DNA from 2 places in the Pasteurella sp. WM03 genome. Region 2 is predicted to be linked to the other one. Evidence: riboswitches for the same ligand, from Rfam matches in the RefSeq annotation. Region 2 holds a riboswitch; the other holds the start of a gene.

Region 1 (7,959 bases), on a different contig from region 2:
GGCAATATGTTCCACCACTGAAAGATCGTGAGAAATAAATACATAAGACAGACCAAATTCATCTTGTAAATCCATCATAAGATTTAACACTTGCGCGCGCACCGAAACATCAAGGGCAGACACCGGTTCATCTGCTACGACAATATCCGGCTCTAACATTAAACCGCGCGCGATGGCAATGCGTTGGCGTTGCCCACCGGAAAACATATGAGGATAACGATCGTAAAATTCCGGACGTAATCCCACTTTTTCCATAATAGAAAGTACTTTTGCTTTACGCTCTTGAGCAGAAAGTTTGGTATTGATGACTAACGGTTCTTCCAAAATTGAACCGATTTTCTTACGCGGGTTCAACGAGGCATAAGGATTTTGAAAAACAATTTGAATTTTCTTACGGCGTAAGGCTTTGGTTTCCGAATTATTCTCTAAAAAATTCTGTCCGTTGTAATACAATTCCCCCTCTGTGGGCTGCTCAATCATCGCAAGCAAACGCCCCAACGTGGATTTACCACAACCTGATTCTCCCACCACGGCAAGGGTTTTCCCTCGCTCTAGTTGGAAAGAAACGCCATCTAAGGCCTTCACCAGCTGAGGTTTGGCAAAGAAGCCTTTTTTAACCGGATAATATTTTTTTAACCCTATCGCATTCAGTAAAGGGGCATTCTCTTTGATATGATTTGTCATTGATTATTCTCCTTTACGCCATTTAATTGGTTCACCATTAGTATTCAGTGCTGTATGGCATTTCACTTTACGATCACCAATGTGATGTAATTCCGGTTCAACTTGTCGGCAGTATTCCGTTGCATAAGGGCAACGAGGATTTAATAAACATCCACCTGACCGGTCATAACGCCCTGGAACAACACCCGGTAACGACTGCAAGCGTGATTTGCCTTCTGCAAATTCAGGTAAAGATCGCAATAATGCTTGCGTATAAGGATGTTTGGGTTCGCGGAAAATATCTTCAGCCCGCCCTTCTTCGACTACCTGACCGGCATACATCACCACAATTCGATGTGCTGCTTCGGCAACAAGTGCAAGATCGTGGGTAATTAAGATTAACGACATACATTCCTTTTTCTGTAAATCGAGTAATAAATCCACAATTTGCGCTTGAATCGTCACATCTAATGCTGTAGTCGGCTCATCGGCAATCAATAGCTTTGGTTTACAGGCAATTGCCATTGCAATCATCACCCGTTGGCTCATTCCGCCCGAAAGTTGATGAGGATAAACATCAATACGGGATTCCGGATCGGGAATACCAACCAAACGTAATAATTCCAAAGTGCGTTCACGACGTGATTGTTTTGAACCACCTTCGTGGACTTTTAGCGCTTCCATAATTTGAAACCCCACGGTATAGGCAGGGTTCAGGCTGGTCATCGGATCTTGGAAAATCATCGCTACATCCGCACCAATGAGAGAGCGTTTATCTTTAGCACTCAGTGTTAATAAATCTTTATCCTCAAATATTAAAGACTCTGCCGAGACTTTCCCTGGATAATCAATTAACCCCATAATGGCGAGAGAACTGACGGATTTACCAGAACCTGATTCACCAACAATGCCTAACACTTCGCCTTGTTCCACTTGGTAACTCACCCGATCTACCGCTTTAAAGGCAGTGTTTTTCTCACCGAAATGAACTGAAAGTTCTTTTACTTCTAATAATGCCATTCTCACCCCTATTGTTTGAGTTTTGGATCGAGGGCATCACGTAAACCGTCACCCATTAAATTAAATGCCAATACCAAGGATAAAATCACTAAACCCGGAATCGTCACAAGCCAATTCGCCGCCTGCATAAAACTACGGGCTTCTGAAAGCATAGTACCGAGTTCAGGTGTTGGAGGCTTCGCACCAATACCAAGGAAACCAAGGGTAGCAAGTTCTAAAATGGCATTAGAAATTCCCATCGTCATTTGCACAATAAGTGGAGCTAAACAATTAGGCAAAATCACAATAAACATCAGACGTAAAATGCCAGCTCCTGCCACTTTAGATGAGGTCACATAATCACGATTTTTTTCATTCATCACTGCCGCACGGGTTAACCGGACATAACTTGGAATGGAAACCACCGCAATGGCCAACGTCGCATTCACTAGAGAAGGTTCAAGAATTGAAACCACAACAATCGTCAGTAGTAAATTTGGAATAGCGAGCATAATATCAATTAAGCGCACAATAACTGTATCCAATGCCCCTCCATAGTAACCGGCCACCAAGCCTAAACTTGTGCCTAATAAACAAGAAAGGAGTACGATGATGAATCCAGCAAAAACTGAAATTCTCGTCCCATAAATAATGCGGGAGAGAATATCACGGCCGATATCATCAGTGCCCAGTAAATAAGCCGCATTCCCCCCCTCATACCAAGCAGGCGGTAATAATAAAGCCGTGCGATTTTGCTCAGCGGGATCAAAAGGCGCAATGTAGGGAGCCAATAGGCTGATTAACGCCACAATTAAAATAAAAATTAACCCGATAAGCGCCCCTCGATTTTGTCTAAAATAGAACCAAAATTCTTGTAGAGGTGTTCTAGGCGCTAACATTGAAATCCTGTCTGTCATTCTTTCTCCTACAATTAATGACGAATACGCGGGTTCACCACGCCATAAAGTAAATCAATGGTTAAATTCACCACAATAATAATCGTGGCAATAATTAAAACAGAGCCTTGTAGCACCGGATAATCACGTGCATGAATCGCATCAATGATCCATTTCCCTATACCAGGCCATGAGAAAATGGTTTCCGTTAATACCGCACCGGAAAGCAGTTGACCAACAATTAATCCCACCACGGTCACGACCGGAATCAATGCATTACGCAAAGCATGTACCATCACAATACGAGTATAACTTAGCCCCTTCGCTTTCGCCGTGCGAATATAATCTTCGCCTAGCACTTCCAACATAGCAGAACGGGTCATTCGTGTAATAATGGCGAGCGGTATTGTGCCTAATACAATGGCAGGCAAAATCAAGGATTTCACTGCATTTTCAAAAGCACCCGGTACACCGGAAAGCCAAGTATCAATCAGCATAAAACCTGTTGGTGTGTCTATCCAAAAATCGTTCTCTAAACGCCCCCCTTGTGGTAAACCCAAGGAAGGGGACACATATAAAATAAGGATTAAGCCCCACCAAAAAATCGGCATTGAATAGCCGGTTAATGACACGGTAGTCACAGTATGAGAGAGCCAGCTATCTTTTTTTACCGCGGCAATAGTACCCAGAATCACACCACCGAGTAGCGACCAAAATAGCGCAAAAAAAGCCAATTCAGCCGTCGCGGGGAAAAGGGTAAAAAACTCGGTAAGAACAGGCTGTTGGGTTCGAAATGATGCACCAAAATCCCCTTGAAGCACATTACCGATATAGTTGAAATATTGCTGATATAAAGGGAGATCCAAGCCTAATTGGTGCATCATTTGCTGATGAACCTCAGGTGTTAACCCCCGTTCCCCCATCATAATCTCTACCGGATCACCAGGAATAAAATGCACGAGTGCAAAGGTCACAAAAGTAATAGCGATAAAAGTTGGAATCACCATTAAAATTCGTTTGAAGATAAATTTAAACATTCAATCACTCTGTAACAAAAAGGAAAAGTGCGGTCATTTTCACCGCACTTTTAGAATAAAGCCTTTAGACTCAAAATAAAATGCCTTTGGATTCTACCGCACTTTTTCTAATTTTTCCAAATCACCAATTGCTATTAATCATTCTTTTCCAGAATATACCAATTTTCATTGCTGAATCAAAACACCCTTTAATATAGGAATAAAATCTACCGAACTTTCTCCAATTTTGCCAAATGTGCGATTAACCACTTAATACCTTGTGCTTGGAACGCAATTTGTAACCTTGTATTATTGTCACTCCCCTCAACATTGATCACCGTTCCCAAACCAAATTTTGCATGTTTGACTTTTTGTCCCATTTTCCAACCGTTTTCACTTTCTATCGACTGTGCCAGCGATCCAACTTTGGCTAAATTCATTGCACGTGTCACCGTTCCCCGCAGTCGGATTTCTTGGATACATTCTTGTGGTAACTCAGCAATAAAACGGGAAGGCAAATGTCGCTCTTCTTTTGCGTATAAACGGCGGCTTTCCGCATAAGAAATCGTGAGTTTTTGCTTTGCTCTCGTGATCCCCACATAGGCCAAACGGCGTTCTTCCTCTAGTCGTCCCGGTTCTTCAAAAGAACGAAAACTCGGAAATAGTCCTTCCTCAACGCCCACCATAAATACCCGTGGAAATTCTAACCCTTTGGCCGAATGTAATGTCATCATTTCTACACAAGATTGATGAGGAGAAGCTTGTTCTTCTCCTGCTTCAAGGGACGCATGGGTTAAAAAGGCGGTAAGTTCCGTCATCTCATCAGCATCATCCGGTTTCACAAACTCACGAGTAGCGCTAACCAACTCTTCTAAGTTCTCTATCCGCACTTCACCCTTTTCACCTTTTTCCTGCTTATACATATCATACAAACCGGAATGTTTAATTACAAAATCAGTTTGGGCAAAAAGTGGCATTTCTGCAGTATCCAATGACAAGGAATTAATCAGCTCTTGGAAACGTAACAAAGCTGTGCTAGCACGACCTGTAAGCATATTTTCTTGTATCGCAACTTGTATCGCTTGCCATAAGGTGATTTGTCGCTCACGGGTTAGATTTCTCAAAATATCTAAGGTGCGATCACCAATGCCACGAGGTGGCGTATTGATCACACGCTCAAAAGCCGTATCATCTTGACGGTTATTAATTAAGCGTAAATAAGCCAACGCATCTTTAATTTCTTGGCGTTCAAAGAATCGCATACCCCCATAAATACGGTAAGGAATTTGACAACGGATTAGGGCTTCTTCAATCACTCGGGATTGGCTGTTGCTACGATAAAGCACCGCACAATCATCCAACTTCCCTCCATTTTCAACCCAATCTTGAATTTGAGATGACACAAATTTAGCTTCATCAAGTTCATTAAAGGCAGCGTAAATACCAACCGGCTCGCCCTTTTCCCCCTCTGTCCATAAATTCTTACCGAGACGATCCGCATTATTAGCGATTAATTCATTCGCACTATTTAGGATATTGGCAGTAGAACGATAATTTTGCTCAAGGCGTATGGTTTCCCCCTTGAAATCCTTAAGGAATCTTTGGATATTTTCAACCTGAGCACCACGCCAACCATAGATAGACTGGTCGTCATCACCCACTATCATGACTTTGCCGGTTTGTCCTGCAAAAATTTTGAGCCATTGGTATTGAATTTTGTTGGTATCTTGAAATTCATCCACCAAAATATGTTGAAAACGTTGTTGATAACGCTGCAAAATCAGCTGTTTTTTAGCAAATAATTCATAAGCACGAATTAACAATTCTGCAAAATCAACCAGACCTGCACGATCACAAGTATCTTGATAAATCTGATAAATTTTAATCCATTCACTCTCTTGACGATCATTAAAATCCTCAATTTCTTGCGGTCGTAAGCCTTCATCTTTTTTGTTATTGATATACCAACAAGCCTGTTTGGGCGGAAAGGCTTTTTCATCAAAATTATGTAATTTTAACAAACGTTTCACTAAACGAAGTTGGTCTTCCGAATCCAAAATTTGGAAATCCTGAGGCAATCCGACATCTAAATGATGAGCACGTAATAAGCGATGAGCAATGCTATGAAATGTACCAATCCACATACCAAATAAATTTGAGTTGGAATATTGGCTCAATGTAGTTTGAATACGGTGACGCATTTCCGCAGCGGCTTTATTGGTAAAAGTCACTGCCATAATGCTTCCTTCGGAAATATTTTCCACTGCCACCAACCAAGCAATACGATGGGTCAATACACGGGTTTTACCACTGCCCGCCCCTGCCAATACTAAATAATTACCAAGTGGTGCGGTCACCGCTTCACGCTGTTTATCATTCAAACCATCAAGTAATTCAGAAATATCCATAACATTATTTCATCTGTTTAAATTTACAGTTATTATAGACATTATTTTTTAATATCACAACGACAGCAACAATAAACAGATCCGACTTTACAAAAATAAGATTACAAATTATAGTTTTGGCTTGGTTAGTCGGGGTGCGAGAATCGCTGAGAAACACCCGTGAACCTGAAGCAGTTAGCACTGACGTAGGAAACTAATCTCTTCTTCCTCAAGGGCTGACTTACTTTTTCTTTATTCATTAAGTAAGGATGCATATGATTCCCTATACTCATTTAAAAAATGCCTTTAAATTAACCGCACTTTGTACATTATTAAATATTGGTCTGCCAAACACAGCTAAGGCACAAGGAAAGTTGGTTGTTTATTGTACGGTACAAAACACAACCTGTGAAAAGGTGACCCAAGCTTTCAGTAAAAAATATGATGTAAATACACAATTTGTCCGCAATAGTACCGGTACAGTACTAGGCAAACTCAAAGCGGAGAAAGACAATCCTCAAGCGGATGTTTGGTATGGCGGAACATTTGAACCCCACTTGCAAGCCCGAGATGCAGGTTTGCTTGAAACCTACCGTTCACCTGAGCAAAAAAATATTTTGCCTCAATTTAAAAACTTGGTGGAACAACGCGGTGATACCACTTCCATTATTTATTTAATGGATCTTGGCATTGGAATTAATGAGAAATCCCTTGCCGAAAAAAATATCGCCACACCGCAGTGTTACGCTGATTTATTAAAACCGGAATTTAAGGATTTGGTTCAATATCCTGATCCACGCGTATCCGGCACAGGATATAGCATTATCGCCACTCTTGTTGAGCTGATGGGCGAAGATAAGGCGTTTGATTATTTGAAAGCATTAAACAAAAACATCAACCAATACACTAAAAGCGGTATGGCGACCAGCAACCTTTCTACCGGTGCAACAACTGCCAATATTGGATTTATGCATGCTTATGTTCGGGAAAAAGACAAAGGTGCACCGGTTGCCGGTATTCTTCCTTGCGAAGGCGTTGGCTATACCTTGGGGGCGGCAAGTATTATTAAAAATGGGCGAAACTTAGAAAATGCCAAACTTTTTATGGATTTTGTACTTTCCGCAGAAGCTCAAGAAATTCCATGGCGTGAGGCAGAGGCTTATCAGCTTCCAACTAATATTTATGCTAAAGCCCATCCTAATCTGTCGAATCCAACAAAACTCAAACTCATTGATATTGATTTCATTCGATTTGGTTCTGATCAGGAAGCAAAACGTTTGATTGAGCGTTGGGTAAAAGAAGTGAAGGGAGAATAAAGATTCGACTTCCAAAAGGGCAAGATGGTTTCTTGCCTTTTTATAAAATCCCATAAAAATTCTCTCTCAGAAAATCAAGCGCTCTTCCCCATTATAGATATTTCCCTTACCTGTTCTGGCAAATCCAACCAAAGTCAGATGATGTCTTTTTGCCATATTAACCGCCAAATCCGTTGCCGCAGAAATCGCCACTAACATTTCCACCCCACAAGCAATCACTTTTTGCACCATTTCGTAGCTTGCCCGACTTGAGGTGAGTATCATTCCTGATGGCTTACCCGCACTAACATACCAGCCAATCAGTTTATCTAAGGCAACGTGGCGCCCCACATCTTCTCGAATGGCAAGTAAGTTACCTTGCAAATCAAAAAATGCACAGGCATGTGTTGCGCCAGTCTGTTTACCTAATTGTTGATTTTCCTGCAATATAGCAAGGCAATTATCTAGCAAACTAACATCAAACTGAAAAGTGCGGTCTAATTTAGGAAAATTTTTGTAAACCTGATTGAGTTGCTCCGCCCCGCAAATGCCGCATCCTGTACGTCCGGTAAGATTTCGTCGATGTTCTTTAAGTGCCATAAATTGACGACTGGAAAGCTCTATTTGCACTTCAATGCCGTTGCATACTTCTATTACATCAATTCCATAAATATCTAAAGGACTATCAATAATCCCCTCTGTT
Region 2 (7,959 bases):
GGGACAAATTCGGTTTTAAGCCTAATGCAATATTTTCCGCCACGGTCAAGTGGGTGAACAAATTATTTTCTTGAAATAACATGGAAACTGGGCGTTCATAAGGGGCGCTTCTCGTGTGATTTTCACCGTTAAGCCAAATGTCCCCCACATTGACATAATCAAAACCGGCGATCAGATTTAATAAAGTGCTTTTCCCCGCACCACTCTCACCGATAATTGCGACTTTTTCTTGCTCACCAATATGCAAATCAAACATCATCGGCATAGATTGATAATTAAATTTCACTTGTTTTAATTTAATCATTGTTTTCCCTATTGTGTTCAATAAACATAAATAATCCAAGACATAAGCTAAGCAGAATCAATGCCGTAATCGCCGCCTCTTGACTCCGATACTGTCCGATTTGTTGATAAAGCAAGTGCGGTAAAGAAGTAAAATCCGGACTGCCAAACAACGCAATTGCCGTAAAATCCCCAAAAGAGAGCGTTGTCGCCAAAGCAAAGCTATATTTTAGCGGTGTTTTTAATAAGGGATATTCAATTAATTTGAAGCGTTGCCACCCTTTAAGATTTAGCGATAAACACAATTTTTCGTAATACTGCATGGCTTGCATCATCGGTGTGTTCAAAACTCGAATGACAAAAGGCATGGCGGCTAATGCATTACACAGCACGACAATTAAAAATAAATGAATATTACTAAAATCCATTTCCTGTAAAAGTAAAAATAATCCTACCGAAAGAATTAATGTCGGTACGGCTAAAATCATCATACCACCGGTTTGAATGAGGGTTGCAAACACAGGAAAATGAAGCCATTGTAGCTGACGGGAAAGCAAGAGTAATAAAAAAGAAAATACTATCGCCAGTGCACCTGAAGCGGGTGCCATCGAAAGGGAATAGATTAACGCTTTCCATAATTGAGGATCTTGCCAAAAACTAAACCATTCCGGTGCGATCAGCCCTTCCACCACAATACTCAGCAATGGTATGAAAAGAAATAAACATACGCTAAACAAAATAAAAACATTAAAAATTTTGACCGCACTTGATGGCGGCAGCAACCAAATATAGAGTTGGGAAAGATTGGTTTCCGGCGGCTTAGCAAAAACTTGGGATAAGCCAAATAATACAAAGCAAAAAACAAATTGAATCAAGGCAAATAAAGCCGCTTTAGGAAAATCAAATTCAAAAAATATCGCTTGGTAAATAGCAACTTCCAAAGTGCTATTCTGTGGCCCGCCACCAAGAGAAAGCACTATGGTGAAACTGGTAAAACACAGCATAAAAATGAGAACAAAAGTCGGTAAAAGCTGGTTTTTAAGGTAAGGTATTTCAATTAAACGGAAAAATTGCCAACCTTGAATATTTAATTGGGCCGCTAACTGATGTTGTTCTGAGGGAATTGATTGCAAGGCTTGTTGTGTTACTCTAGCAGCAAGGGGAATATTAAAAAAGAGGTGGGCAATTAATATACCGTTCAACCCATAAATTGTCGGTTTCCAATTAATCCCTAACCACTGCATTAGCCGGCTTAACCAACCCTCTGTGCCATAAATTTCGAGTAGGCCAAAGATCGCTAAAAGCGCCGGCAACACAAAAGTTAGGGAAAGTAAACGCTGGATAAGACGTTTTCCCGGGAAAGGCTGATAAAAAAACGCACGTCCAAATAATGCCCCGATCAGCACGGCAAGCAACGCCGATAAAAAGGCTTGCCCGAGACTAAAAAAGATAACTTGATGTAAATAATCATCCTGCTTGAAAGCCTCCCAAGAATAATTTCCACCGATGGAAAATACCGCAGAAAGCGATGTGCTATAAAGCAAAACAATGAAAAAAATAACCGCACTTCCGCCAATATAATGACGAGGACGGAAATGCGGATGAGAAAACAACGATATCATTAGAAACTATTTAGAAAGTGCTTTTTGCCACTGATTAATCCAAGTTTTTAATTGTTCTCCCGTGACTTTTGACGTATCCAGTACCGGCATATTTTGAGTATGTTTTTTTAACGCATCAATATGATTTTCGATAGGACTATCAATAACCGGTAGCATCACATTATTTTTCGCAATATCGGCTTGTGCTTCCGGTGAAATCAAATAATCAAGAAAGTGATCCGCGCAAGCGTTATGACGGTTAGCCACTTTAGCAACGACTTCCACTTGTAATACGCCGCCCTCACTAAATTCCGTAGCCATGTAATTATCTTTTTGCTCAGAAAGAATATGGTAAATTGGCGAGGTGTTTGTGCTTAACACAAGATCCCCTTCCCCTTTTAAGAATGCACCGTAGGCTTCTGTCCAACCTTTTGTAATGGTTACGGTGTGTTCTGACAAAGTTTTCCAGACATTTTGTGCTTCCGACTGTGGATAAAGGGCATTTACCCAAAGTAATAAACCTCGCCCGATACTACTGGTACGCGGATCTTGATATAGCACTTTTAGATCTTTACGTTCAATCAATTCTTTAAAACTTTTTGGTGGGTCAGTTAATTTATTTTTATCGTAAATAAAGGCATATTTTGCAAAATCAAAAGGTAAGAATGTGTGATCATCCCATTTTAGCGGTAAAGTTAATTTCCCGAGATCGACTTGATTAGGCTCAAACATTGCTAATTTTTTGGCTTCATCAATTTGATGATTATCTAAACCTAATACCACATCTGCTTTAATTTTTTTTCCTTCTAAACGTACACGATTAAACAACGTACCATTATTATCAAAGGCAGCATAATTTAACTGACACTGTGGAAATTGCTTTTCAAAGCCGGCTTTGACTTTCGGCCCTGCGCTCCAATCAGCACTAAAAGAATCGTAAGTATAAACAGTGAGTGGTTGTGCAGCAGTTTGAGCAAATGCAGAAGCAGCAAAAAGTGCGGTTGAAATGAGGATTATTTTCTTCATTGTACTGTCCTTATAAAAATAGAAATGAAGAAACAGCCTAATGAAAAGAGTTAGTTTCCTACGCCAGCATTATCTGTTTCAGGTTCACGGGTATCTCTCAGCCAAACAATGTTAGCACCCCGACTAAGGACTAAAAGTCTATATAAACTTTTTAAAATATACAAGCACCTTAAAACAAAACTGTTAGTTTGATCACAAAATTTAGACAAAATAAAACCCGCAATAAACGGGTTTTAAGGATGGAAGATTATGCTTCTTGGTATTTTGCTGCCACTTCACTTAATAAAGTTTGTAACTCACCGGTTTGATACATTTCTAACATGATATCGCACCCTCCAATTAGCTCTCCTTCAACCCATAATTGTGGGAAAGTTGGCCAATTTGCGTAAGCGGGCAATTCAGCACGAATATCCGGATGTTGAAGAATGTCCACATAACCAAAAGGTACTTTACAGTTCATTAATGCCTCTGCTGCACGAGCAGAAAAACCACAAGAAGGCAATTTCGGTGAACCTTTCATATAAATTAAAATCGGGTTTTCGCTGATTTGTTTTTTGATTTTGTCTAACGTTTCCATAATGTTCCCCGTAAAAAAATAGAGGCGCGTATTCTAACATAAGTTAGAGGTATCACAAATTAGAACTTGAGTAATCAGGTCAGGTTTACCAACTTCCGCCCGCCCCACCACCGCCGAAGCCTCCACCGCCAAAACCACCTCCCGATGAACCACCTCCGCCGAATCCGCCACCAAATCCTCCGCCGAAACCGGAACCTCCTCCATAACGACGGGATAATGTTGATTGACGCACAATTCGATTTAGCTGATCACGCTGATTTGGGCTAATATAAATTTCGTCTTTATGAAATTGATATTCGCCAAAAACAACAAAGGCAATAAATACCAGTACCATAATGAAAGGAATGTATTTATCAAATTCACCCTCCTCTACTTGATAGGCACCGTATTCCCCTTGGCTTGCAGCGATAATGTCATTTAATCCATCGTTGATACCCTGTGCATACTGCCCTTGTTTAAATTGCGGTAAAATTGCATTGCGGATAACCTGTGATAAAAAAGCGTCCGGTAATACCCCTTCCAAACCTTGCCCTGTCGCAATAAATACTTTGCGATCATTTTTTGCAATTAGCATTAAAACGCCGTTATTAAGTTTCTTACGCCCAATTCCCCACTTATCACCTAAGGCAAAAGTATAATCCGCAATTTCATATTCACCGGTAGTCGGTACAAGCACAACGGCAATTTGCGAGCTAGTCACATTACCATAAGAAATCAGTTTATTTTCAAGAATTTGCTGTTGTTGTGAGGAAAGCGTATTAGTGTAATCATTCACATAACGAAAAGGATTTGGCGTAGATGGAAACTGTACGGCATAGACAAAAGCCCCCCAAAAAACAAAGATAAAAACAACCGCACTTTTCATGATTTGCAAAAGTTTAGTCATGAATAATCACCTCATTTGGCAATTCATTTCTATCATCAACTTGAATAGGAAAATGCGTTTTTAAGGTATCGGTAATATGTTCAATCGCCTCAACGAGGCCTTGTGTATAGGCTTTTTCCTTAAATCGTGCAATCATTAAATTACATTGTTTTTGCCAATAAGCATCATCGACAAATTGATGAATTCCTTTATCACCAATAATGGCACAAAGATGATTTTTGTATCCAACATAAATTAATACTGCATTTTTTGCTGCTGTTTGATGCATATCAAGCTCACCAAAAATTTGTAATGCTCGCTCAATCGCCGATAATCCTTTTTCGGTTTTTGGTAATTTACGTTCAATATAAACCCGTAATTCTGCCGAACTTTGACTTTCAAGGCGAGCAATTGCCGCCTCAATTTGTTTTTTATCAACAGGGATTCTTGAAAGGAATTTCATCCGCTATGTCCTAGTTAAAATTTACTGTTGGCGCATTTTCAGCACCAGATGTAGATTTAAAATAAGGTTTTTCTTTAAAACCAAAGATCAATGCGGCGAATTTTGTTGGAAATTGACGTACTTTTTGATTATATACACGAGCAGCATCATTAAATTTATTACGAGCAACATTAATACGATTCTCAGTTCCCTCTAACTGAGCTTGTAAATTCATAAAACCTTCATGCGCCTTTAATTGCGGATATTGTTCAACAGTAACAAGTAATCTGGATAATGCCGAGCCTACTTGATTTTGTTCTTGTTGGAATTGTGCAAGTTGTTCTTCTGTCATATTGGAAGGATCAATCTTAGTTTGTGTCGCTTTTGCACGAGCTTCGATCACATTGGTTAAAGTTTGTTGCTCAAGGTTTGCTTGAGCTTTTACGGTATTCACTAAATTAGGAATGAGATCCGCACGACGTTGATAAGAAGATTCAACATTCGCCCAAACAGAATCAATTTCTTCTTCTGCTTTAACTAAGCCATTGTAACTTGGCATTAATGCAAACCCACCGGCTACGATAGCAACAAGGAGAATAACAAACCATTTTTTCATAATAATGTTCCTATAAAATTAAAGAATTCTTCTACTAAAAGAAAAGACCTAAACCGAGGTTTAGGCCTTTCTTCTATTTAATCCATCAACGGATAACTAAATGAAATTATTTAGTACCGTTAACTGCGATTTCAACACGACGGTCTGGTGCTAAGCAAGCGATAAGTGCTTTACGACCTTTAACCGCATCACAAGTTGCACCGGTAACTGGATTCGCAGCACCGTAACCAGTTGCAGTGATGTCTTGTGCAGCAACACCTTTAGCCACTAAGTAGTTAGCTACAGAATCTGCACGACGTTGTGATAATTTTAAGTTTGCTGCATCTTTACCGATACGGTCTGTATAACCTGCAACAGCTACTTTAGCACTGTTTACTTGTGCAATTTCACTATAGATACCGTCTAAAGTTGCTTGTGCTTGTGGTTTTAAGTTTGCTTTACCGAAAGCGAAAGTAACATCAGAGTTTAAGTTGAAAGTTTTGCTTACAACTTCAGGCGCAACAACTGGTGCAGCACCTTGACCGAAACGGTAAGATAAGCCAGCGTTGATAGAACCGATCCATGGAGTGTAATCTGCATTTTCTGCTAATTTATTATCTTTACCAACAGAAGTTAACCATTGATATTCAACACGCAACGCTAATTCCGGTAATGAAGGTAACGCATATTCAAAACCTGCCGCAAACATTGGAGACACTTTTAAGCTATGACGACCATTTGCATTGTTACGGCTACCGTCTGTATTGTAGAATTTATAGTCAGAACGCACTAACGCAGCTGCTGCACGTCCGTAGAAATCTAAGCCATCTAACGCAGAAACTAAACCACCTAAGTTATAGCTACCTTTTAAACCTAAATGAGCACCGTGGTTGGTGTGTTTAAGTTTAGTTTTAGCATCAGTACGGAATTTAGCACGACCAAAATCATCGTAACCTAACTCAACTGCTAAACCTAGATTGTCACGATTTAAAATTTGGTAACCAGCGAATACACCATAAGTAACAGAGTTACGAAGATAACCATCACTATAGCGGTTAGTTTTGCTAAGATCTGTATTTGCTCTAATACCATCATGGAAAGATGCTTGACCCGCTTTAGCACCAACATAGAAAGTATTTTCTTGTGGAGCCGCTTGAGCCACAGAAGCAGCTGCGAAACCAGCTACTACTAATGCGATTGCAGTTTTTTTCATTTTGATGTCCTCTATTTAGTCATCGTTAATCATAAAAGTTTCCTTACTTAAAAACCCTTTGAATATTCTAATCAAAACGGCTTCTAAGCATTGCTTAACTAGGGTTTTGAATTTGCCCTATCGTTACCAACTTTTGACAAATTCAATTCCTTTGTGTCGCCAAAGGAACGTTCAAAAGTGGGGCTATTATCCTATAAAATAGACAAAGATCAAATTTTTTTTACCTATTATGATTAATTAATAAACAATTAATCATTAAAATGAACATTCATTTATCCTTTGTTAATATTCATTCTCATTTAAATAAAACGAAGCTCAGGCTATCAAGTTTCACTCCTTAAAAATCGACATTCTAGCCTGTATCATATATTATCTCTTCGTTCTTTTTCTGTATTATTTTGTGAGTGAAACTATGCTACCCCGCCTTTCCCGTGTACCACAACTTGATGAAATTGTTCAGGATTACCTTAGTGACTTAAAAAAACAACATTTCGAGGGCGATATTGCCACAGATTATGCCGATCGATTAAGCCTCGCCACAGACAATAGTGTGTATCAACAGCTGCCTCAGGCTATTTTGTTCCCTAAAACGCTGGCAGACGTTGTGCGTCTCACTAAACTGGCAAATCAGTCTGCATATCAACCCCTTAGTTTCACACCTCGTGGTGGTGGTACGGGTACAAACGGACAATCTCTTAACCATAATATTATTGTTGATATGTCCCGCCATATGACGGCAATTTTAGAACTGAACGTAGAAGAATGTTGGGTGCGTGTGCAAGTAGGTGTCGTGAAAGATCAACTCAATCAATTTTTAAAACCTTACGGTTTATTCTTTGCACCGGAGCTTTCCACCAGTAATCGTGCCACAGTGGGTGGTATGATTAACACCGATGCCTCAGGACAAGGCTCACTGCAATATGGTAAAACCTCAAATCATGTCCTCGCATTACGCGGTGTCCTAATGAATGGTGAAATATTGGATACAACTGCGGTCAAATCTCAGGCTATTTTCGACGATATTGATTCCCTTGGCTTGAATGAAACCAGCAAAGCGCTCCATCAAACCATCGCACAACATTGCAAAGAAAAACGTGAAAGTATCATTAACGATTTACCACAACTTAATCGTTTTTTAACCGGTTATGATTTAAAAAATGTCTTCAACGAAGATGAAAGTAAATTTAATCTCACTCGTTTGCTTACCGGCTCTGAAGGATCTCTTGCCTTTATTTGCGAAGCCAAATTAAATCTCTTGCCTATTCCTCAATACCGCACCCTCATTAATATAAAATATAGCTCTTTCGATGCAGCATTGCGTAATGCGCCTTTTATGGTGAAAGCGAATGCCCTGTCTG

What was found. A riboswitch is a leader RNA that binds a small molecule or an ion and turns the genes downstream of it on or off. The one in region 2 is predicted to bind thiamine pyrophosphate.
Region 1: another riboswitch for thiamine pyrophosphate. It lies ahead of E4T92_RS00225 (ABC transporter substrate-binding protein); the one in region 2 lies ahead of thiB (thiamine ABC transporter substrate binding subunit).

Annotation. Positions count from the first base shown of each region.
Region 1 is NZ_SPPO01000001.1:45,674-53,632, forward strand. Features, by position in the region: gene E4T92_RS00200 (peptide ABC transporter ATP-binding protein) at 1-684, opposite strand, end outside; gene dppD (dipeptide ABC transporter ATP-binding protein) at 688-1,683, opposite strand; gene E4T92_RS00210 (ABC transporter permease subunit) at 1,692-2,579, opposite strand; gene E4T92_RS00215 (ABC transporter permease subunit) at 2,594-3,595, opposite strand; gene uvrD (DNA helicase II) at 3,802-5,982, opposite strand; TPP riboswitch at 6,103-6,191, shown strand; gene E4T92_RS00225 (ABC transporter substrate-binding protein) at 6,237-7,277, shown strand; gene fdhD (formate dehydrogenase accessory sulfurtransferase FdhD) at 7,344-7,959, opposite strand, start outside.
Region 2 is NZ_SPPO01000005.1:54,470-62,428, forward strand. Features, by position in the region: gene thiQ (thiamine ABC transporter ATP-binding protein) at 1-304, opposite strand, end outside; gene thiP (thiamine/thiamine pyrophosphate ABC transporter permease ThiP) at 297-1,904, opposite strand; gene thiB (thiamine ABC transporter substrate binding subunit) at 1,911-2,909, opposite strand; TPP riboswitch at 2,948-3,041, opposite strand; gene grxD (Grx4 family monothiol glutaredoxin) at 3,157-3,486, opposite strand; gene E4T92_RS06495 (YgcG family protein) at 3,572-4,372, opposite strand; gene E4T92_RS06500 (TPM domain-containing protein) at 4,365-4,814, opposite strand; gene E4T92_RS06505 (LemA family protein) at 4,825-5,409, opposite strand; gene ompA (porin OmpA) at 5,516-6,601, opposite strand; gene E4T92_RS06515 (FAD-binding and (Fe-S)-binding domain-containing protein) at 7,014-7,959, shown strand, end outside.